Linked DNA regions of Leisingera sp. NJS204. The main gene of each other region encodes a partner of the protein of the gene in region 3 in a complex. Links are inferred from orthologs where the notes say so. Each region holds a gene or a part of one and is shown on either strand. Other genes may lie near its edges.

Evidence for each region. The genes of interacting proteins can lie anywhere in the genome.
Region 1: the proteins of accD (region 3) and ETW24_RS03055 are in contact, whole or in part, in a solved structure (PDB 8UXZ), measured with the Escherichia coli proteins. The link is inferred for Leisingera sp. NJS204 from one-to-one orthologs.
Region 2: the proteins of accD (region 3) and accB are in contact, whole or in part, in a solved structure (PDB 8UXZ), measured with the Escherichia coli proteins. The link is inferred for Leisingera sp. NJS204 from one-to-one orthologs.

What each region holds. Positions count from the first base shown.
Region 1 is NZ_CP035417.1:609,494-615,891, reverse strand. The notes cover bases 2,765-5,763. They hold ETW24_RS03055 (acetyl-CoA carboxylase carboxyltransferase subunit alpha), read left to right. Parts: upstream 2,765-3,782; coding sequence 3,783-4,745; downstream 4,746-5,763. Other genes in these bases: ETW24_RS03045 (YdhR family protein), read left to right, coding at 5,371-5,763; ETW24_RS03050 (winged helix-turn-helix transcriptional regulator), read right to left, coding at 4,742-5,155; ETW24_RS03060 (AraC family transcriptional regulator), read right to left, coding at 2,823-3,656; ETW24_RS03065 (LysE family translocator), read left to right, coding at 2,765-2,820. In the rest of the region: ETW24_RS03080 (L-malyl-CoA/beta-methylmalyl-CoA lyase), read left to right, coding at 1-744; ETW24_RS03075 (hypothetical protein), read left to right, coding at 811-1,413; ETW24_RS03070 (Lrp/AsnC family transcriptional regulator), read right to left, coding at 1,698-2,150; more of ETW24_RS03065, read left to right, coding at 2,224-2,764; more of ETW24_RS03045, read left to right, coding at 5,764-6,012; ETW24_RS03040 (Lrp/AsnC family transcriptional regulator), read right to left, coding at 6,219-6,398. UniProt on the Escherichia coli protein: Component of the acetyl coenzyme A carboxylase (ACC) complex. First, biotin carboxylase catalyzes the carboxylation of biotin on its carrier protein (BCCP) and then the CO(2) group is transferred by the carboxyltransferase to acetyl-CoA to form malonyl-CoA.
Region 2 is NZ_CP035417.1:1,726,504-1,732,860, forward strand. What follows is about bases 636-3,593. They hold accB (acetyl-CoA carboxylase biotin carboxyl carrier protein), read right to left. Parts: upstream 2,382-3,593; coding sequence 1,890-2,381; downstream 636-1,889. Other genes in these bases: accC (acetyl-CoA carboxylase biotin carboxylase subunit), read right to left, coding at 636-1,880; ETW24_RS08525 (LuxR C-terminal-related transcriptional regulator), read right to left, coding at 2,538-3,074; ETW24_RS08530 (class I adenylate-forming enzyme family protein), read left to right, coding at 3,166-3,593. Also shown: aat (leucyl/phenylalanyl-tRNA--protein transferase), read right to left, coding at 1-456; more of accC, read right to left, coding at 531-635; more of ETW24_RS08530, read left to right, coding at 3,594-4,662; ETW24_RS08535 (helix-turn-helix transcriptional regulator), read right to left, coding at 4,671-5,219; ETW24_RS08540 (cytochrome b/b6 domain-containing protein), read right to left, coding at 5,222-5,758; ETW24_RS08545 (PepSY domain-containing protein), read right to left, coding at 5,820-6,080; ETW24_RS08550 (ABC transporter ATP-binding protein), read right to left, coding at 6,336-6,357. UniProt on the Escherichia coli protein: This protein is a component of the acetyl coenzyme A carboxylase complex; first, biotin carboxylase catalyzes the carboxylation of the carrier protein and then the transcarboxylase transfers the carboxyl group to form malonyl-CoA.
Region 3 is NZ_CP035417.1:3,760,384-3,768,282, forward strand. The notes cover bases 1-2,744. They hold accD (acetyl-CoA carboxylase, carboxyltransferase subunit beta), read right to left. Parts: upstream 1,976-2,744; coding sequence 1,025-1,975; downstream 1-1,024. Other genes in these bases: ETW24_RS18275 (bifunctional folylpolyglutamate synthase/dihydrofolate synthase), read right to left, coding at 1-914; ETW24_RS18285 (CPBP family intramembrane glutamic endopeptidase), read right to left, coding at 2,039-2,744. In the rest of the region: more of ETW24_RS18285, read right to left, coding at 2,745-2,953; ETW24_RS18290 (hypothetical protein), read left to right, coding at 3,136-3,933; ETW24_RS18295 (DUF6478 family protein), read left to right, coding at 4,023-4,784; ETW24_RS18300 (hypothetical protein), read left to right, coding at 4,797-5,174; ETW24_RS18305 (isocitrate lyase/PEP mutase family protein), read right to left, coding at 5,182-5,925; ETW24_RS18310 (bifunctional transcriptional activator/DNA repair enzyme AdaA), read right to left, coding at 5,922-6,986; ETW24_RS18315 (S41 family peptidase), read right to left, coding at 7,475-7,899.

The sequences.
Region 1 (6,398 bases), 3.2 Mb from region 3 along the record:
CTGTCGGTGCGGATCAACGGGCTCGACACCCCCTATTGGTACCGCGATGTGGTGGACATTCTGGAACAGGCCGGTGACCGGCTGGATCAGATCATGATCCCCAAGGTCGGCTGCGCCGAGGATGTATACGCGGTGGACGCGCTGGTCACCGCGGTTGAGCGCGCCAAAGGCCGGGCCAAACCGGTGTCCTTTGAAGTGATCATCGAGTCGGCGGCAGGCATTGCCCATGCCGAGGATATCGCCAAATCCTCGCCCCGGCTGCAGGCGATGTCGCTGGGTGCTGCGGACTTCGCCGCCTCGATGGGGATGCAGACCACCGGTATCGGCGGGACGCAGGAAAACTACTATATGATCCGCGAAGGCGAAAAGCATTGGTCCGACCCCTGGCACTGGGCGCAGGCTGCAATTGTCGCCGCTTGCCGCACCCATGGCATCCTGCCGGTTGACGGGCCGTTCGGCGATTTCTCGGACGAGGATGGCTATATCGCCCAGGCGAAACGGTCCGCGACTCTGGGCATGGTTGGCAAATGGGCGATCCATCCCAGTCAGATCGCGCTGGCCAATCAGGTCTTCACCCCCTCGGATGAGGCTGTGGCGGAAGCCCGCGAGATCCTGGCAGCGATGGAAGAGGCCAAGGCGTCGGGCGCCGGCGCGACTGTATATAAGGGCCGCCTTGTCGATATCGCCTCGATCAAGCAGGCTGAAGTGATTGTGGCCCAGGCCGAACTGATTGCGAACAGCTGACGCCGGTTCGCATAGACAAAGTGCAAAGGCGTCCCGATGGGGCGCCTTTTCCGTATGGAGAGTTTGATGACAAAATTGACTTTGCTGCATACGGCAGAGGTGCATGCAAGGACGTTCCGGGCGTTGGCACCCGAAGCGGATCTGAACCAGCAAGTGCGCAGCGATTGGCTGGCACGGGCGCGGGATGGCATTGGCGCGGATCTGAAAGCAGAGATTGCTGCGGCAATCAGCGCGGCTGACGGCCCGGTGCTGTGCACCTGCACCACACTTGGTCCGGTAGCAGAGGAGGCAGGCGCCATCCGCGTCGACTGGCCGATGATGCAGGAAGCGGCGCGGATCGGCGGGCCGGTGCTGATGGCCTATTGCCTGGACAGCACCGCGGCCCCATCAGAGGCGCTGCTGCGGCGGGCCTTTGGCGGGTGTGATCCGCAACTGGTCCCGATGTTTCTAGGGCAGCACTGGCCGTTGTTTGAAACGGGCGCCGGTGCGGATTTTTCTGCTGCCATAGCAGAAAGCATCGCAATGGCGCTTAAGGATGGCGCCTTTGGCTGCGTTGTGCTGGCGCAGGCCTCGATGGCCGGGGCGGCAGCAGTGCTGCGGGCGCAGACCCAGGTGCCGGTGCTGGCCTCACCGGAGATTGCCATGCGGGTTTTGCTGGCACACCGCTGAACCAGTTGACCCCGGCCACGAGTTTTGCCCGGCAAGGCCCTCTGCCCCTCCGGTTGTTCATCTGTTCTGGATCATGTTCCCAGTGCCGTTACCCAGTGCCGTATCAGCGTGGCGGTTAAGGATTGGCGGCGCCGCCAATAAGGCGGAGACGGGCGGGCGTATCCGCCCGCATGCTAAACGTTGTCTTTGCGGCAGACGTTTCGCAGTGAGTGTTTAGGAGAAAGATGAAGAAGCTCTTTGTTTCACCTTTTTACAAATACTCAAAATCCAAAGCCGGCAAGGGATCACGCCCGCAAGTCTTTGGGCGAACCCATTACCACATAGGTGGTGATTGCTGTGACATAAGGAGACGTGCCCAGGATATCAGTATGGAATTTCTTGTAGCTGGGCAGATCGGCGCATTCGACGCGCAGGAGGTATTCAATGGTGCCGGTGATGTTGTGGCATTCAACCACCTCGGGCGCGGCCTGCATGGCATGTTCAAAAGCTTCCTGCGCGTCCTTGGTGTGCTCACCCAGGCCGACGCCGATATAGGTGGCAAAGCCTATCCCCAGCTTTTGCCGGTCCAGCACGGCACGGTAACCGGTTATGACGCCGGCGCGCTCCAGCTCCTGCACCCGGCGCAGGCAGGCCGAGGGCGAAAGGCCCGCACGCTCGGCCAGTTCCAGATTGCTGATCCGGCCGTCCCGGGTGAGTTCCTGCAATATTTGTTGGTTTATTTTATCATTCTTCGCCATTGATTGTGAAATTACGCCGCAAACGCTGCAAAACGCAATTTCATTTGGCAATCACTGCGCAATCTTCTTGCCCATGACCTATGAACTCCTCTTTGCGCTGGCCGGTTTTGTTTTTGGCACGGTCTTCACGCCCGGCCCGAACAACCTGATGCTGATGGCCTCGGGGGCCAATTTCGGCTTTCACCGGACGATTCCGCATTTGCTGGGAGTGGCGGTCGGCTTCCCACTGATGATCCTGCCGGTCGGGCTGGGGGTGATGCATCTGTTTGATGCCTTCCCGGTGCTGACCCCGGTGATGACGGTGCTGTCTGTGGCCTATATGCTGTGGCTGGCCTGGAAGATCGCCAATGCCGCGCCGCCGCGGGAGGGGGCAGCCGAGGGCAGGCCTTTGAGTTTTGTGCAGGCCTGCGCCTTTCAATGGGTCAACCCCAAGGCCTGGGCGATGGCGCTGGGGGCAATCACGCTTTATGCCGCCAGCCGCGACCTGAGTGCCATTCTGTGGGTCTCCGGCACCTACCTGCTGATCGGCTGTTTTTCGGCATCGACCTGGACCATGCTGGGCCAGCAGCTGCGGCGGCTGCTGACCCGGCCCGCGCAGCTGCGGGCGTTCAACTGGACCATGGCCGCGCTGCTGCTGGCATCATTGGCAGCGATCCTGCTGCAGGCGTAGGGCTACTTCAACGGCAGGCAGATTTCGGTCAGCAGATCCTCGGGCGCGGTGTCGCGCGGATTGTTGAGGTAGATCTCATAGCAGGGCTGATCGGCCGGCTCCTCGCCGGACTGCGGCAGCCAATTGCCGAACAGGCTGTGATAGGCGGCATGGAGGCCAGAATACGGCCCCTTGTAGGTCAGCACCGCGGTTTTACCGCCGGGGAGGCTGACCTCCTCCATCCCATCGGGCAGCGTGCCGCCGGTAAGCTCTGCCCCGGCAAAGCTGCGCAGATCCGCTTCGGGCACCGCGTCCGGGCTGTCGAAATAGACCCCGGTGATCGCGCCCAGCTGCGGCCACAACCCGCGGCTTTCGCAGATCGCGCCGAAGGCCTCGAAGCTTTTGCCTATTTCCATGTAGGCGCCCTTGTGCGGCAGGCCGGCCAGGCGGCGGGCGGGGTCGGTGCGGGTGATCACGTCATACATCGGGTAACTTCCTGTTCTGAGGGTTGGGTTCGGCAGCCGGAATTGACCCGCCCGGCGGAAGGCCGCCGGGCTGCTGCCGTAAGCATCAGAGAACGCGCGGGAGAAGCTGTTCTGATTGGGGTAGCCGGCGCGGGCCGCAACCTGCGCAATGGGCATGTCCCCCTGCACCAGCCAGCCCGCGGCGCGGTGCAGCCGGATGCGGCGCACAGCCTGGGCGCAGGTTTCACCCGTCAGGGCGCGGAATACCCGGTGCCAGTGAAACCGCGACATCGCCGCCACATCGGCCAGCCTGTCCAGCGACAGATCGCCATCGGTGTTGCCGTGGATATAGGCCAGAACCCGCAGGATCCGGTCTTCGTAACTGGCGGCCATTCGCGGTGCCTCCCTTGCGCTCTTTAGCTCTTCCCTTATGCCATGGCAGCAGATCACAAATCTTGCTGAGTTGCATCTTGGCGCTGCTAAGGCCATATAACGGCAAACCCGCTGAGCAGAGGCGACATGACCCAGTATCTGGAATTCGAAAAACCGCTGGCCGAAATCGAAGGCAAGGCGGAGGAGCTGCGGGCGCTGGCGCGCGCGAATGAGGAAATGGACGTGGCGGATGAGGCCGCGGCGCTGGACGCCAAGGCGGCTCAGCTGCTGAAAGACCTCTACAAGGAGCTGACGCCCTGGCGCAAATGCCAGGTGGCACGGCACCCCGACCGCCCCCATTGCCAGGATTACATCAAGGCGCTGTTCACCGAATACACGCCGCTGGCCGGCGACCGGAATTTTGCCGACGATCTGGCCGTGATGGGCGGTCTTGCCCGGTTCAACGATCAGCCGGTGGTGGTGATCGGCCATGAGAAAGGCAGCGACACCAAATCGCGGATTGAGCGCAACTTCGGCATGGCCCGCCCTGAGGGCTACCGCAAGGCGATCCGGCTGATGGAGATGGCCGGCCGCTTCAAGCTGCCGGTGATCACTTTGGTCGACACTGCCGGCGCCTATCCCGGCAAAGGCGCCGAGGAGCGCGGCCAGTCGGAAGCAATTGCGCGTTCGACCGAGATGTGCCTGAAGATCGGCGTGCCGCTGATCTCAGTCATTATCGGTGAGGGCGGCTCCGGCGGTGCGGTGGCTTTTGCCTCGGCCAACCGTGTGGCGATGCTGGAACATTCGGTTTACTCGGTGATCAGCCCTGAAGGCTGCGCCTCGATCCTGTGGAAGGATGCCGAGAAGATGCGCGAAGCGGCGGAAGCGCTGCGCCTGACAGCACAGGACCTGCAGAAGCTGGGCGTCAATGACCGGATCATCCCGGAACCGCTGGGCGGCGCGCATCGTGATGCCAAGGCGGCAATGGCCTCGGTCAGCGGCGCGATCCAGGATATGCTGGACGAGCTGAAGGGCAAGACCGCAGACGAACTGATCAAAGACCGGCGCCAGAAATTCCTGGACATCGGCTCCAAAGGGCTGGCGGCCTAAGGCAGCTTACCCGCGCGGATCCGGGTGATAACGCCGTCCCGGTCTGCCTGCACTTTGTCACTGAAGCCGGTCATCGCGTGGCCGGCTTTGTTGTATCTGGCGCTCCACAGGGCGATATCTGCCAGTACCGGCGCCAGATCCCGGCCCTTTGGCGTGAGTGTGTAAATGTAGCTGCGGCCGTTCTGCGGATCCTTGCTTTTGCTCAGGATCCCCGCCTCTTCCAGCTGCTTCATCCGCTGCGCCAGGATGTTGGTCGAGATCCCCTCCCCGCCGTTCAGCAGCTCGCCATAGGTGCGCGCGCCCTTCACCGCCATGTCGCGGATCACCAGAAGGCTCCAGCGGTCGCCAAAGATATCAAGGGCATAGGCCACCGGGCAGCCGGACCCGTATTTGCTGTGCTTATCAGTCATGAACTCTTGGTAGTTTTTATACTTGCAAAACGCAAGTTGTCATGCGAACTCTTATTCACTTGCAAAATGCAAGCAAACAAACCGGAGCCAACATGACCCACGATCAAAGTAACGCGGCCTTCCGCGATCGATCCCGGCTGTCCCGCCGCCAGCTGCTTGCAGCCTCAGCCGGGGCGATGCTGCTGCCTTCTCTTGCCAAAACAAAGGAAACTGCCATGACTCCAAAAGCCTTTGTCTATACCGAAGTCGCAATCTCGGTGCCGTTCGACCAGGTGCCGCTGCAGGAGATCAACGCCTCGATCCGGCAACAGCCAGGTTTTTTGAACAAGACCTGGCTGTCCGGCCATGGCAATAATTCCATTGGCGGTTTTTATGCCTTTGACAGCATTGAAAACGCCCGCAGCTTTGTGACTGGCTATTTCCCGGGCGAGCCGCGCAGCTTTGGCGTCGCCCACAACACGCGGGTGTTTGACGCCGAAGCCACCGCCACGGCCAGCCGCGACATGGGTGCGGCGCATTACAACAGCGGGGCTGCGGCTCCAGGGGCGTTCGTGTACACCGAACTGCAACTGTCGGTGCCGTTTGAAGAAGCCCCCTGGCAAGCGCGCAACGCGGCGCTGAAAATGCTGCCGGGATTACAGAACAAGGTTTGGCTGAGCGGGCTGCAGACCCGGACACTGGGCGGCTTCGACGCCTTTGACACGCTGGACAACGCTTTGGATTTTGCGCTGAACCTGTTCCCGGAAACTGCGGCGGAACTGGGCTGCGCCTTTTACACGCGGGTCTTTGATGCCTCGGTCACCGAGGCGGCCAGCCGGGCAATGAACTCACCCTACTACACCGGCAGCGGGGCCTGATCAGGCGCATCGGATCTTAAGGGCGCAGGTGGCGGAACCCCTCCCGCGCCCGCGCACCGCCGGCTGACGCCACCGCCGCTGGCGGCCTTGGGCCCGGCCCGGTGCCAGGGCACCGGGCCGGGCCCAATTGCAAGGGTCTGCCTGACAGGCAGGCCTGCCCAGGCGGGAGCCGCTGGCCGGGAGCCATTTGTGCAGGTCAGCGCTGTTCACATCCGCAGATCGCTCACCGGCAAATGACTGGACGATTTCAGCTCCCTCAAGGACAGGCTGGACTTGATCCCCGACACCCCCGGCAACCGGCGCAGCACGGTTTCAACGAAGCGGCTGTAATCATCCAGATCGCACGCCACCACCTGCAGCAGAAAATCCGCGTCCCCGGTGGTATT
Region 2 (6,357 bases), 2.0 Mb from region 3 along the record:
GTAGCCCGCCTGCCGCAGCCTGTCAGTCAGATAGGCCAGCGCCACTTTGGAGGCATCCCGGCGGCGCGAGAACATGCTTTCGCCAAAAAAGGCGCCGCCCAGAGAGACGCCATAAGTGCCGCCGGCCAGGATGCCGTCCTGCCAGACTTCAAGCGAATGGGCGTTGCCCATCAGGTGCAGATCCAGGTAGCGGTCGCGGATTTCCCCGTTGATCCAGGTCTCGGCCCGGTCGGCGCAGCCGTCTACGACGCCGCCGAAATCCCGGTTCACGGTGATCTCAAATCCGCCGTTGCGGATCCGTTTGGCCAGCGAGCGGGAGATGCGGAAGCCATCCAGCGGTAGAATGCCACGCCGCTTGGGATCGACCCAGAAAATCTCGGGGTCGTCGCGGTGTTCGGCCATCGGAAAAACACCGGCAGAATAGGCGTGCAGCAATAGGTCCGCAGTTAAGCTCATGGTGCTGGCCAGTATAACGGGAAAAGGCAGGCAAATGTAAAACGGGGCGCAGCCAGTGGCGCGCCCCTCTGAAGTTATCCGGGCTGGTTTTCTTCCAGCCAGCGTTCCAGCCAGTGAATGCCGTAGTCGCCGGTGTGGATATCCTGTTCCTGCAGCAGCGCATGGAACAGCGGCACGGTGGTGTCGATGCCGTCGATGATCAGCTCGCCCAGAGCCCGGTTCAGGCGCGCCAGCGCCTCGGTCCGGTCGCGGCCGTGCACGATCAGCTTGCCAATGAGCGAGTCGTAATAGGGCGGGATCGAGTAGCCGTCATAGAGCGCCGAATCCATCCGCACCCCCAATCCGCCGGGGGCGTGGTACTGGGTGATCTTGCCCGGGCAGGGCGAAAAATTCGGCAGTTTCTCGGCGTTGATCCGGACCTCGATGGCGTGGCCGTTGATTTCCAGATCGCCCTGGGTAAAGGACATCGGCAGGCCTTCGGCCACCCGGATCTGTTCGCGTACCAGATCGACACCGAAGATGGCTTCGGTCACCGGGTGCTCCACCTGCAGGCGGGTGTTCATCTCGATGAAATAGAACTCGCCGTCTTCATAGAGGAATTCAACGGTACCGGCGCCGGAATAGCCCATCTTGCCAATGGCGTCGGCGCAGATTTTGCCGATGCGGGCGCGTTCTTCCGGGGTGATGCAGGGGCCGGGGGCCTCCTCGAACACCTTCTGGTGGCGGCGCTGCAGCGAGCAGTCGCGCTCGGCCAGGTGAACGCCGACGCCTTTGCCGTCGCCAAAGACCTGTACTTCGATGTGACGCGGTTTCTGGAGGTACTTCTCCATATAGACTTCGTCATTGCCAAAGGCAGCCTTGGCTTCCGAACGGGCAGTGGAGAAGGCGGTCGCCAGCTCTATTTCGTTCAGGGCCACTTTCATGCCGCGGCCGCCGCCGCCGGCGGTGGCCTTGATGATCACCGGATAGCCCATATCTGCGGCGGCTTTTTTTGCCGCGGCAATATCGGGCACGCCGCCCTCGGACCCCGGAACAACCGGAATACCAAGGTTCTGAGCGGTTTCCTTGGCGGTGATCTTGTCGCCCATGGTGCGGATATGCGCAGCCGAGGGGCCGATGAAGGTCAGCCCGTGGTCTTCGATGATCTGCACAAAGTTGGCGTTTTCCGACAGGAAGCCGTAGCCTGGATGAATCGCCTGGGCGCCGGTGATCTCGGCAGCCGAGATGATGGCCGGGATCGACAGATAGCTTTGGGTGCCGGACGGCGGCCCGATGCAGACCGATTCATCGGCCATGCGCACGTGCATTGCGTCGGCATCCGCAGTGGAATGCACCGCAACCGACTTGATGCCCATTTCCCGGCAGGCACGGATCACGCGCAGGGCGATCTCGCCGCGGTTGGCAATCAGGATCTTGTCAAACATGCCAGATCCTTACTCGATGATGGCCAGGGGGGTTCCGAATTCAACGGCGGCGCCGTCTTCAACCAGAATGCGCTTCACGGTGCCCGATTTCGGCGCCGGAATGTGGTTCATGGTTTTCATGGCCTCGACGATCAGCAGGGTGTCGCCTTCGCTGACCTGCTGGCCAACAGAGATAAAGGCGGGCGAGCCGGGTTCGGCCTGCAGATAGACGGTGCCGACCATCGGCGATGTCACGGCGCCGGGGTGGCTGGCCGGATCTTCGCTGGCGGCTGCGGGGGCTGCGGCGGCGGCAGGGGCAGCGGCTGCAACCGGAGCAGCGGCGGCAGGCATCGCAACCTGCACCGGCGCGGCCATGGCGGTCTGGCGGGAGACACGCACATTCAGGCTGTCGTCGTCGCCGTAGTCCCGCTTGACCTGCAGTTCGGTCAGATCGTTTTCGCGCAGCAATTCCGCCAGCGCCTTGATGAATGCCACGTCAGCTTCGTGAGATTTGTTTGTCATATTGTCCTCAGCCAATTCCGACAGGCCCGCCAGGGCAGGCGGGCCGGAAATTAGGGCGCTTATAGGGCAAGGATTACCGCAAGGAAAGCACCGTCGATCCGGGCTGTAACATGGAGGCAGATAATCGGATTTGCAATTGCCGGACTGTATTTTGTCTCATAGCGGCATGCCCGTCAGTTTGGCCACCAGTTCCGGCAGCTTGCGGGCGGCGAATTTTTGCAGCAGATGCGCCCGGTGGCTTTCCACTGTGCGGTAGGACAGATCAAGCTGCTGGCCGATTTCCTTGGCCGACAGCCCCTTGCAGGTGAGGATCGCCACTTCGCGTTCGCGCGGGGTAAGCGAGACCACCGGGCGGTCCTCGGATATATCTGCAAAGGACCAGATGCCGGTCTGAAACGGCGCCTGCGGCGTGACCGAGCGGCCGCGCACCCGGCACCAGAACAATGCGCCTGCGCGGCGGCGCATGATACGCTCGTCGCTGTAACTGCCGCTTTGCGCCTCGGGCTGTTGCAGCAGGGTGCCGATACGGTTGAAATCCTCCTGGCTGGGGTACAGCCCTGAAATCGGCATGCCGGTATATTCACCGGGAATTCCGCCGAAGGTGGAGGCAAACTGCAGGTTGCACCGCGTGATGACGCGGCGTTCCAGCACGGCAAGGCCCACAGGGGCATGGTCAAAGGCAAGATCGCTCATATGGTGTTTCTACCCCGGCCTTTCTGCGGAATTGAAGGGGGTGTTTGCGTGCCGCGATGCACGCCGACGGGCAAGCCGGAGGGAACAGCGGATGAACATTGCAGTGTGGTTGCAGCGCATGGCAGCGGCAGAGGCGGCGCGGCCTGCGTTGTTTCTGGGACAGGAGCAGATTGCGGACTACTCAGGCTTTCACACCCGCGCGGCGTCGGTGGCCGGCTGGCTGCAGATGCAGGGTGTGCAGCCGGGGGACCGGGTCGGCATATTCATGAAGAATTGCCCGGACTATCTGATCACGCTTTACGGCATTTGGTATGCGGGGGCGGCGGCGGTGCCGGTCAATGCCAAGCTGCACGGCAAGGAGGCGGAGTATATCCTGCAAAACTCCGGTGCGGGGCTGGTGTTTACCTCGCCCGGGCTGACGGAGGCTGTTGCAGCAACAGAGGCGGTTGTGCGCTGTGTGGACATCACGGGGCCGGACTATGCCGCTGCCCTGGAAGCGCAGCCTGTGGCTGAACCTGTTTTCCGTGCCCCCGAAGATCTGGCCTGGCTGTTCTACACCTCTGGCACCACCGGGCGGCCCAAGGGGGTGATGATCACCCACCGGATGCTGATGACCATGGCAATCGCCTATTTCGCCGATGTGGATCAGGTCAGCGCTGAAGATCAGGCGCTTTATGCGGCACCGATGAGCCATGGGGCGGGGATTTATGCAATTCAGCATGTTCTCGCGGGGGCAGCGCATGTCTGCCCGGTGTCGGGCGGCTTTGACGAGGCGGAGATCTTTGACCTGGCAGCGCATTTCGGGCGCGTCCATATGTTTGCAGCGCCGACGATGGTCACAAGGATGACTTCGGAAGCCAAGCGGCTGGGCCGCAAGGGCGAGGGGTTGCGCACAGTGATTTACGCAGGCGGGCCAATGTATACGGCCGACATTGTGGAGGCGGTGGAGCATTTCGGCCCGGTCTTTGTGCAGGTCTACGGCCAGGGCGAATGCCCGATGGCGATCACCGCGCTGCCGCGGCATGCCGTGCAGGACCGCGCGCATCCGCGCTGGCGTAAGCGGCTGGCCAGTGTCGGCAGGGCGCAAAGCGTGGTTGAGGTGCGGATCGGCACGCCGGAGGGGGATTTCCTGCCCGCCGGCAGCCACGGCGAGATCATGGTGCGCGGCGATGCGGTTATGCCGGGCTATTGGAACAACCCGGAGGCCACCGCCAGAACACTGGTCAATGGCTGGCTGATGACCGGCGATATGGGGGTTTTGGACACCGACGGCTATCTCACCCTGCAGGACCGCTCCAAGGACATGATCATCACCGGCGGTTCCAACGTCTATCCGCGCGAGGTGGAGGAAGTACTGTTGCTGCACCCTGACGTGCGCGAGGTCTCAGTCGTGGGCCGGCCCCATGCGGATTGGGGCGAGGAAGTGGTGGCCTTTGTTGTGGGGGAGGCGGCAGAAGCCGCGCTGGATGACCTCTGCAGCAGCCGGATCGCCCGGTTCAAACGCCCCAAGGCATACCTGCGCATCGAAGCGCTGCCCAAGAACAACTATGGCAAGGTGCTGAAAACCGAGCTGCGCAAGCTGCTTTGACTGCGGGTTCAGGCGGAGCGGGCGGCAGGGTCCTGGCCCGCGGCCGACTGGCGCTGTCCCATCATGGTGTCGATCAAAAGGCTCATCAGCTCCGCCCGGTTGCCGGTGCCGGATTTGAGGTAGATTGCATTCAGCTGCGCCTTGACGGTGCCTGCGGCGCTGCCGCGCAGGGCGGCGATTTCAGCCGTGGACATGCCCTTTACCAAAAAGGCCGCCACGTCCAGCTCGGCCGGAGTCAGAGCCCAGTTGGCAAATTCCGCATTGATGACGTCCTGCACTGCGGCCTGGGCTGCGCTCAGGCTGTCCTCCAGATGCGCCTTGCGCCGCATCAGCCGCATCAGGATGCGGGTCTCGATCACGATCGCGGCCACCAGGGCAATTGCTGCCAGCCCTTCGATATAGGCATGCGGGCCTTCGCCCGGATCTGCCTCTGCGCCTTCCAGCCCGCCGAGGTCAGCAGCCATGTCGCCCAGAAACACCGCCGCGCACAGGGCTTGCACGGCGATGACAGCAATCAGGATCCAGGGCCGGGCCGGGTCTTGCCGGTTTTGGCGCATCGTTATCTCCCCGCTGATCTGTCTGGCAGGTTCTTGTAACCGGTGATCATGGCGCGGGCCAGCCTGACTTTGGTGCGGCGGGTCTCAAACAGGACCGCACCCGCATGCAGCAGGACCGAGACTTCCGCCCAGGTGACAAGGACTTCGTGCAGCTCCTCCGGCCAGCCTGCGCTGATCAACAGCGGCACTGTCAAAAGCCAGCCGGTCAGCGCAATGCCCAGCAGTGTCAGCAACAGGTTGCAGATCATCAGCGCACCCAGGGGAGAATGCCCCTTGTGACAATTCCTGCGCCCTGCCGCGATGTCCGCCAGATGGCCGGCAGCAGCGCCAAGGTCGGGCCTGAAGCTTGAAAAACGGGCGTAACGGCTGCCAATCAATCCCCAGAGCAAACGGATACCAAGCAACGCGGCGATGAAGTATCCGATGGTTTGATGAAGAGTTCCATCGGGGTCGGTAAACAGCGCGTTGGCAGCAAAACCCGCGGCAAGAAGCCAATGAACCAGCCGGACCACAGGATCCCAGATGTATAAGTTCTTCATGTTGTATCCTTCCGGCTCCGGGGTTTCTGAAATGCACCCGGAGCCGTTCAAATTGGCAGGATCAATCGTCTTCGCTGTCTTCCTCGATCTTCACGACTTCGATCTGATCATTCAGGTGGAACTCGTATGCTTTGCCGTTCTTGGTGGCTTCGGCCTCGAACAAACCGTCTTCGGCTTCGATTTCGGTGACCTCATATCCTTGACCGGTCAGCAGGTCGCGGATCTTGGCTTCGGTATCCGGGCTGGGAGCGGTTTCTGACGCCATGGCCGCTGCTGCCGGCAGGGCGAGGGCGAGGGCCAGGAGTTTGATGGGATTGCGCATGATGTTGTCCTTTCTGCGATGCTGCCGCGCTGGAGAGGCGCGAGCAGTGACAGCCACATCGGGGTCACTGCGGTCAGGCAGAATAGGAGCGGGGTCTGATTGGTGCAGAAAACCGCGGCGTATAACCACGGTTTACAGTTCAAATCAGGGGCCGGGAGGGATTGCTGCAAAAAGGAGAGGCCAGACCTGACAAGGTCCGGCCTCAATCACCCGGCGCCGGAGCGCGGCGGGGCGGAGATTGTTTTGAGATGCGTCTCAGATTGCCAGGTATTCGGCG
Region 3 (7,899 bases):
CACAACTCTGCCTCAGGTGCCGCCTCGGTCAGCGGGCCGGTCTTCAGCTTCTGCATCCGCGCGGGCCATTCGGCGTTCGCCATCGCGGCCTCGCAGGCCGCCTCATCAGCGCCCAGGTGGCGCAGCGCTGCCAGCGCAGCACCGGCGTTCTGGATCTGATGCGCGCCCAAGAGGGCCGGCAGCGGCAGGTCCAATAGGCCGAACTCATCCTGGAACACCAGCCGGCCGCGTTCCTCGTAGACATGCCAGTGCTGGCCATAGGCGATCAGCGGCGCGCCAAGGCGGGCGGCGGTGGCCTCGATCACCTCCATCGCCTCCTCCGGCTGCGGACCAACCACAACCGGCACGCCGCGTTTGATGATACCGGCCTTCTCGGTGGCGATTTTGGTCAGCGTGTCGCCCAGGAACTGCTCATGGTCGATCGAGATCGGGGTGATCACGCTAATTGCGGGTTTATCAATCACGTTTGTGGCGTCCAGGCGTCCGCCCAAACCGACCTCCAGCAGCGTGTAATCCGCAGGCGTGCGGGAAAACGCCAAGAGGCCGGCCACCGTGGTGATCTCGAAATAGGTGATATTCTCGCCGCCGTTCTTGGCATAGCACTCGTCCAGCACCTCACTCAGATGCGGCTCGGAGATCAGCTCGCCCGCCAGCCGGATCCGCTCATGAAAGCGCGCCAGATGCGGTGAGGTGTAGGCGTGAACGCTCTTGCCCATCCCCTCAAGCCCGGCGCGGATCATCGCCTGGGTCGACCCCTTGCCATTGGTGCCGGCCAGATGGATCACCGGCGGCAACTTGTCCTGCGGGTTGTCCAACGCGGACAGCAGCCGCCAGACCCGGTCCAGCGTCAGGTCGATGATCTTGGGGTGCAGCGCCATCATGCGGGCGAGGATCGCGTCGGAGGTCTGGGTCATCGGCCTGGTCCTGTCAGATCGGAAAGTCAAATGCAGCAAATAACAGCGCCCGCCCAGGTAAGGACGGGCGCGGTCCGGCCGGACAGCCGGGCAGGTTAATATAGACCGGTTTATTCGGCAGCTTCTTCGCTGACTGCGGCCTCGGTTGGCGCATTTGCGGCCATGGCGGGGTCTTCCTCTTCCGGCGAGGGCAGATCGCCCACCACCTGCGGCGGCAGGCCCATCAGCATCCGAATGATGGTGATCAGCTCACCGCGCATCTCGGTGCGCGAGGTCACGCGGTCCAGCATACCGTGATCCAGCAGGTATTCGGCGCGCTGGAACCCTTCGGGCAATTTTTCGCGGATGGTCTGTTCAATCACGCGGGGACCGGCAAAGCAAATGAGCGCATTGGGTTCAGAAATATGCACATCGCCCAGCATCGCATAAGACGCTGTCACCCCGCCGGTGGTCGGATGGGTCAGCACCACGATATAGGGCAGGCCCGCCTCTTTCAGCATCTGCACCGCCACGGTGGTGCGCGGCATCTGCATCAGCGACAGGATGCCTTCCTGCATCCGCGCACCGCCAGCGGCGGAAAACAGCACCAGCGGGCGGCCCAGCTTCACCGCTTCTTCAGCCGCGGCGATGATGGCGTTGCCCACATACATGCCCATCGAGCCGCCCATGTAGGAAAAATCCTGCGCCGCAGCGATAATGGGGGTGCGGCCGATTTCACCGGCGGCCACCAGCATGGCGTCTTTCTCGCCGGTCTTTTTCTGCGCCGCCTTGATCCGGTCGGGGTATTTCTTCTGATCCTTGAACTTCAACGGATCGGCCAGCGGTTCCGGCACCGCAACCTCGGTGAACACACCGCCGTCAAACAGCGCGGTGAACCGGTCGCGCGGCGTGATATGCATGTGATGGCCGCAGCTGGTGCAGACGTTCTGATTGTCGCTCAGCTCGCGGTGAAACAGCATGGTGCCGCATTCATCGCATTTCTGCCAAAGGTTCTCGGGCACTTCACGGCGCGAAAAGATCGAGTTGATCTTGGGCCGGACGTAGTTGGTGATCCAGTTCATATTGCTTGCCTCTCCGGGGGCGCGGTTTGCCCCCCAGATAAGGCGCCTTGGCCGCAATTGCAATCAGCGGCGTATGGCAAGCCGTGCGCAAAGCCAGCTAACCAGCATCAGCGCAAAGTCCACCGCCATCCAAGGCCGCAGCGCCTGCACGTCCGCCATCTCGAAGGGGATCATATACAGCGCCAGCCCGTTCAGGCTGGTCGGCGAAGCAAACAGCAATAATGCAGTAACATTGTTGAAAAAATGCACCGCCATCGCCGGACCCAAGGTACCGGCCCGCGCTGTCAGATCCGCCATCAGCACCCCGAACAATCCGGCCCAGACGGTGATCAGCAGCGCATTCTCCCCGGCCTCGGCAGGCAGATAGTGCCCCAATGCAAACAGCGCCGACGGCCCCAGAAGCCACACTGCCGGGCTGCGGAACCGTGCCGCAAGCGCCTGCTGGATATAACCGCGGAACAGGATCTCCTCCGCAGAGGTCTGCACCAGCACCGCGGCAACAGACAAAGGCAGAATGCCCAGCCAGGTCCAGACCGGCAGGTTCGGGGTCATCGCCGGCCCCATGCTGTAGGGCGGCAGCAGCATGATCAGCACGCTCAACCCCAGCAGATACAGGCTCACCTTGCCGAACTGCCAGACCAGCGGCACCAGATGCCCCGTGACGGTGGCAAAGCTGCGCTGGTGAAACAGCCGCGCCGCCATAGCCACCCCCAGCGACAGAAAGGCAAAGCTGCCCAGCAGCACCAGCATGGCGCCGGGATTGCTGCCGTCACCCAGCCCCTGCAGCCAGGCGCCGGGGAACAGGCCCGCCACCATCACCTGCAGCGCCGCGGTCATCGCAAAGCTGACCGCCGCCACCAGCACCAGCCCCAAAAGCAGCCGCCACAGCGCAGGCTGCAGCCGGGCAAAGCGCACCAAGGCCTCATGCGCCCTGTAACTGTGCCCGTCGCTGTACCCGTCTCTGTGCCTGTGCTGCATGTGTCCTCCGGCTGGAATGGCGGCAAATTGCGCCAACGTTATGCATTGCTGCAACGCCATGGCAAGGCAGACAGCCCGGCGCGCGGTTCACACTTGCCGCGCAGCAGCCCTGCCCGTAATAAATTTGTCAAAAAAACAGACCGGCAGGGACCGCAGTGACCAGAACAAACAACGGGAAACCCGTGTCTTTTTCGCTCCCCGGCGGAAAGGCGCCAGGACTGCGCAGAGCTGCAGCCGCCGCCGCGCTGGCCGGCCTGGCCTTGGCGGGATGCAGCCCCGCCCCCACAGGCATGTCCTTTGCCGCCCGCGTGTCCGGCCCGGCGCCGCGCCTTAGCGGCCAGGTGATGTCCTTTGCCGGCGGCGGCGTGCTGCTGGCTGCCCCGGAAACCTTTTGCTTTGACCGGCGCAGCAGCACGGCGGATGACAGCGGCGGTTTTGCCTTGATTGCCCATTGCAGCCGGCTGGACCGGAACCGCTGGTTCGGCTCCCGCAATGCGGCCGTTCTGACCGCCTCGATCGGTCCGGCACAACAAGACGCCGCAGCCCCGCAAGCGGCTGATATCGTGGCCATGTTCCCCGGTGCCACGCTGCTGGAAACCCGCGACGACCAGTTGCTGCCGCTGGTCCGGCTGGAATTCCCCGAAGCCGTCGCCGAAGGGGCCAGTCCGGTTCACTGGCGCGGTGCCTTTGTGCTCGACCGGCATCTGGTCGCCCTGGCGCTCTATGCACCGGAGGGCAGCCGCGCCCTGGGAGGCCAGGGGGCAGCGCTGCTGAACGAAGTGACCCACCGCTCACTGGAAGCCTCCACCCTGCCGGATCTTGAGGAAGCCGGCGCGGTGCTGCCCAAAGGCCCCCGGCGGTCCCTGCGCCCCCTGGCACGGCCCGCAGCGGCAGCCGCCGGCGCCCCGGAAACCGGCGCCACGCCCGCCCTTCGCAAAAAACGCGGGCTTAGCCAGCGGATTGCCGGTTTATTTCAATAGCCGCCAGCGGTTACACTGGCGCCAGCGCCCGCCGCATTACCGCGCGGGCCGGACTCCGCAACACGGCGCAACAGGCAAGAGAGAGCACGATGGGCAGGATCATGGACCGGCTGCTGCACCTGCGCAGCCTGCGCCGCTGGCGCGCAGCCGCAGAAGAGTCGGCCCGCGCGCCGCTGTCTGAACTGCGCCGCCAGCGCAATCAGGCCCGCCAGCTGCGCACCCATCTGGACCGGCTGATCCACACCGCCGACGGCCGTTTGGCGCTGCCGCAGATCGGCTCCTCCTTCTTTCCGCGCCCGCATGGCACCGATTGGTCCTGGCGCCCGGAACTGTGGCGCGGGCCGCTGCCCGAATGCGGGCTGTCCTCCGTCCCCGCCAAGGCCCGGCTCGGCGATGAGGCGCAGCTGTTTCACGATTGCGCCTTCTCCGAACTGACCCTGCGCCAGCTGCGCAACACCCGCGAAGAAGACCTTGCTCCCTTCGGCCTGCGCATGGATGTGTTCCAATTCGACGGCTCGTTCCTGTCGCTGGTGATCGACCTGCCGCCCGCCGCTGCCAATGGCATGACCCGGCAGCATCTGCTGCGGATCGACAGCATTATCGAATCCGAAAAACCGATCGAGATTTTTGCCCGGCTCAACATCCAGCACGGTCCCAATACCGAACAGATCGTGCGCGAGCTGCCGCAGGAGCAAAAGAACATCGTGGTGGAGTTCGACCTGGCCTATTCCAAGCTGAACGAGAAGCGGATCGAAAAGATCTGGCTTGATCTGATATTTGAAGCGCCGGATATGAACCAGGTGATCCTGCGCGACCTGACCTTCTCGCGCCACCGCCGCGCGGCGATCTGAGGAACCTGAGCCATGAGCGACCTGTCACTGACCAAAATCCGCTTCCGCAACGGCATCTGGGAGGGCCGGATCAGCAACGCCCCCGCCAGCGGCGCGCGGCCCGAGATTTCCGTGATGTTCCAGGATCAGCCGGTGGCCGATGCAAAACTGAAAGAAGGCCAGGCAGGCGGCGAATGGCTGATCTCAGTGCCGGTCCCCGCCGAGGCATTGGCCGACGGGGTGCAGACTTTCGTGATATTCGATGCCGCCGGCGGCACCCGTCTGGGTGATTTCACCCTGATCGCCGGGGAGGCTGTGGCGGACGATCTGCGCGCCGAGGTCGAACTGCTGCGCGCAGAACTCGACATGCTGAAACGCGCCTTCCGCCGCCACTGCCTGGAAACCACCTGAGCGGCGGTTACACCAATGTCTGGAAATGCTCTGCCAGCACCTGCATCAGCTTGGCGTGCGGGATCGGGCCATAGCTGCAGCGCGCAACGCCTGCCTGCCGCGCGGTTTCCAGCGTGATACCGCGCATCATCGTGTTGACCGGCAGCGCGCTTGCCTCGCAGACTTGTGCAATCAGATCCGGATCAGTCAGGCCGGGGATGAAATACCCATTGCCGCCGGCCTCGGCATAAGCCGCGCCGCGTTCCAGCGCCTCCGCCATCAGGCCCGCGTGTTTCGACGCATCTTTTTCCTTCAGAAACAAATCTGTGCGCGCATTGACAAAAATGTCCGCATTGGCCGCCCGTACTGCAGCAACCCGCCGGGCCTGCTCTTCAATGCTGTAGAGCTCCGCCGTCCCAACCACCTGGTCCTCAAAATTCAGCCCCACGGCGCCGGTTTCGGCCAGCCGTTTAACATTGGCGGTCAGCTGTTCAGGCGCACGGGAATAACCGCCCTCAAAATCAATTGTCACCGGCAAATCCGTGGCGGCGATGATGCGTTCAGCGTTGCCCAGAACAAACTCCAACGGGATCTGCTCGCCATCGGCAAAGCCCTGCGCAACGGCCACCGGATAGCTGCCGGTCGCCAAGGCCGCGGCCCCCGCCCCGGCAATCGCCTTAGCACTGCCTGCGTCCCAGATGTTATACAGCACCACCGGGTTGCCCGGCTGATGCAGCGCCGCAAAGGCGCGTGCGCGGTCGGAATATATCATGCAGAAATCCTCTGTTTGTAGCTTGTCTCAATCTCGATCAGCCGCTGCTTGCGCCACAAGCCGCCGCCATAACCGGTCAGCGATCCATCCGCCGACAGCACCCGGTGGCAGGGTACTACCAGCGCCAGCTGGTTGGAACCATTGGCCCGCGCCACCGCCCTTGTGGCCGAAGCGCGGCCCAGCTCGCGCGCGATCTGCGAATAGCTGCGGGTTTCGCCGGCCGGAATAGTCAGCAGGTAGCGCCAGACCTCGCGCTCGAACCCGGTGCCATGCAGAGCCAGCGGGGTTTGGAAATCCGCGCCGTCACCCGCAAAGAACCGCTGCAGCTCTTCGGCGATCTGCTTTGTCGGCGCGGGCCGCCCAAAGCCGATCCCTCCGGGCTGCGCCTTTTGCAGCCTGGCCACTTCCCGCGGCAGCGCCTTGCGGTCGGCAAATTCCAGCAGATGCAGCTGGTGCCGGCAGCTGATCGCAATCATCGCGCCCAGCGGCGTGTCGATCCAGTCGGCCAGCAACAGCGCGTCCTTGCGGAAGGCGCCCGGCGCAATCCCGACCAGCTTGGCAAAGGCCGCGCGAAAGGCGCTGGCGCTTTCAAACCCGGCATCAATCTGCGCCGCAATCACCGGCTCGCCGGCTTTCAGCGCGGTGAACCCCTCGCGCAGGCGGCGCTGGCGGGCCATTTCCAGAAAGGTCATGCCGAAATGCCGCTTGAACGCCCTCCGAACGGTGGACGCATCCAGCCCCATCCGCGCCAGATCGCTCTCGCCCCAGCGATAGGCGGGACGCGCCTCCAGCCGGGCCAGAAGATCCTGTACCATCGGATCATCCCCGGCAGCAGCCGCCAGCGGCTTGCAGCGTTTGCAGGCGCGGAACCCCGCCTCAATACATTGGCCGGGGCTGGCGTAAAAGCGGCAGTTCTCGTACTTCGGATTGCGCGCCGGGCAGGTCAGGCGGCAGAAGATGCCGGTGGAGGTCACGCCCACATAGGCGCGCCCCTCATAGGCGTCATCACGTGTGATCAGCGCTTGGTACAGCGTCGGGGAATCAGGCAGGTCAAACATCATGGGGCGAACATAGCCCAGCCCATGCAATCAATGCGCCGGAGATCGGGCGTTGATATTCACTTTGACGCGACAAATGCATTGCGCCGGGTTGGGTGTTGCCCTTTCAGCGTACGCCGGTTTCACCTGATCATCAGGTTTTCACAACATACACTCCCCTGGTCGATCACCCATTGCACAAGGCGCGGGCAAGCTGTGCGGCTGTCTGCGCAGCACCCAGAGACCGGCCGCGATAAAAAGGGGGTCGTTCAGGAATTCCTGTCCAAGCAGGCCCCGCGGGGTCTGTCCATTCTCTGCCCGGCGGCGCTCCGTGCTGCCCGCAAACGCCACCCCCCTGCCGCTTCTTTCTGGCCAAAAATACCTTGGGGGTGAGGGCCGCAAGGCCTGAGGGGGCAACGCCCCCTGCTTCCGCCCGGCCGGCACGTGAACAGCAGAGCAGAAAAAAGGCCGCCCAGCCGGACGGCCCCTTTGTGCTGCAATATGGCCAAGCCTTACTTCGGTCCCAGCGCAACCAGCCCCTTCAGGATGTCGATGGCATAGGCCAGCTGGTAATCCTCTTCGCGCAGCTCGGCGGCCTTTTCGGCCTTTTCGCGGTCGGCTTCGATCTGGCGGATCTCATCCTCGCTCAGGCTGTCATTGTTCAGACTGCCGCGCAAATCGGCCTCGGAGCGCGAGCGGCGTGCAGGCGAGTCGTTCTCCTCCTCAGCCGCAGCGGTTCGGCGGGGCTGCTGCACCACAATATCAGGGCTGACGCCCAGCGCCTGGATCGACCGGCCCGACGGTGTGTAATAGCGCGCAGTGGTCAGACGCATCGCGCCCTCGCCCTTCAGCGGCATCACCGTCTGCACCGATCCCTTGCCGAAAGACTTGGTGCCGATGACGATGGCGCGGCGGTGATCCTGCAGCGCACCGGCCA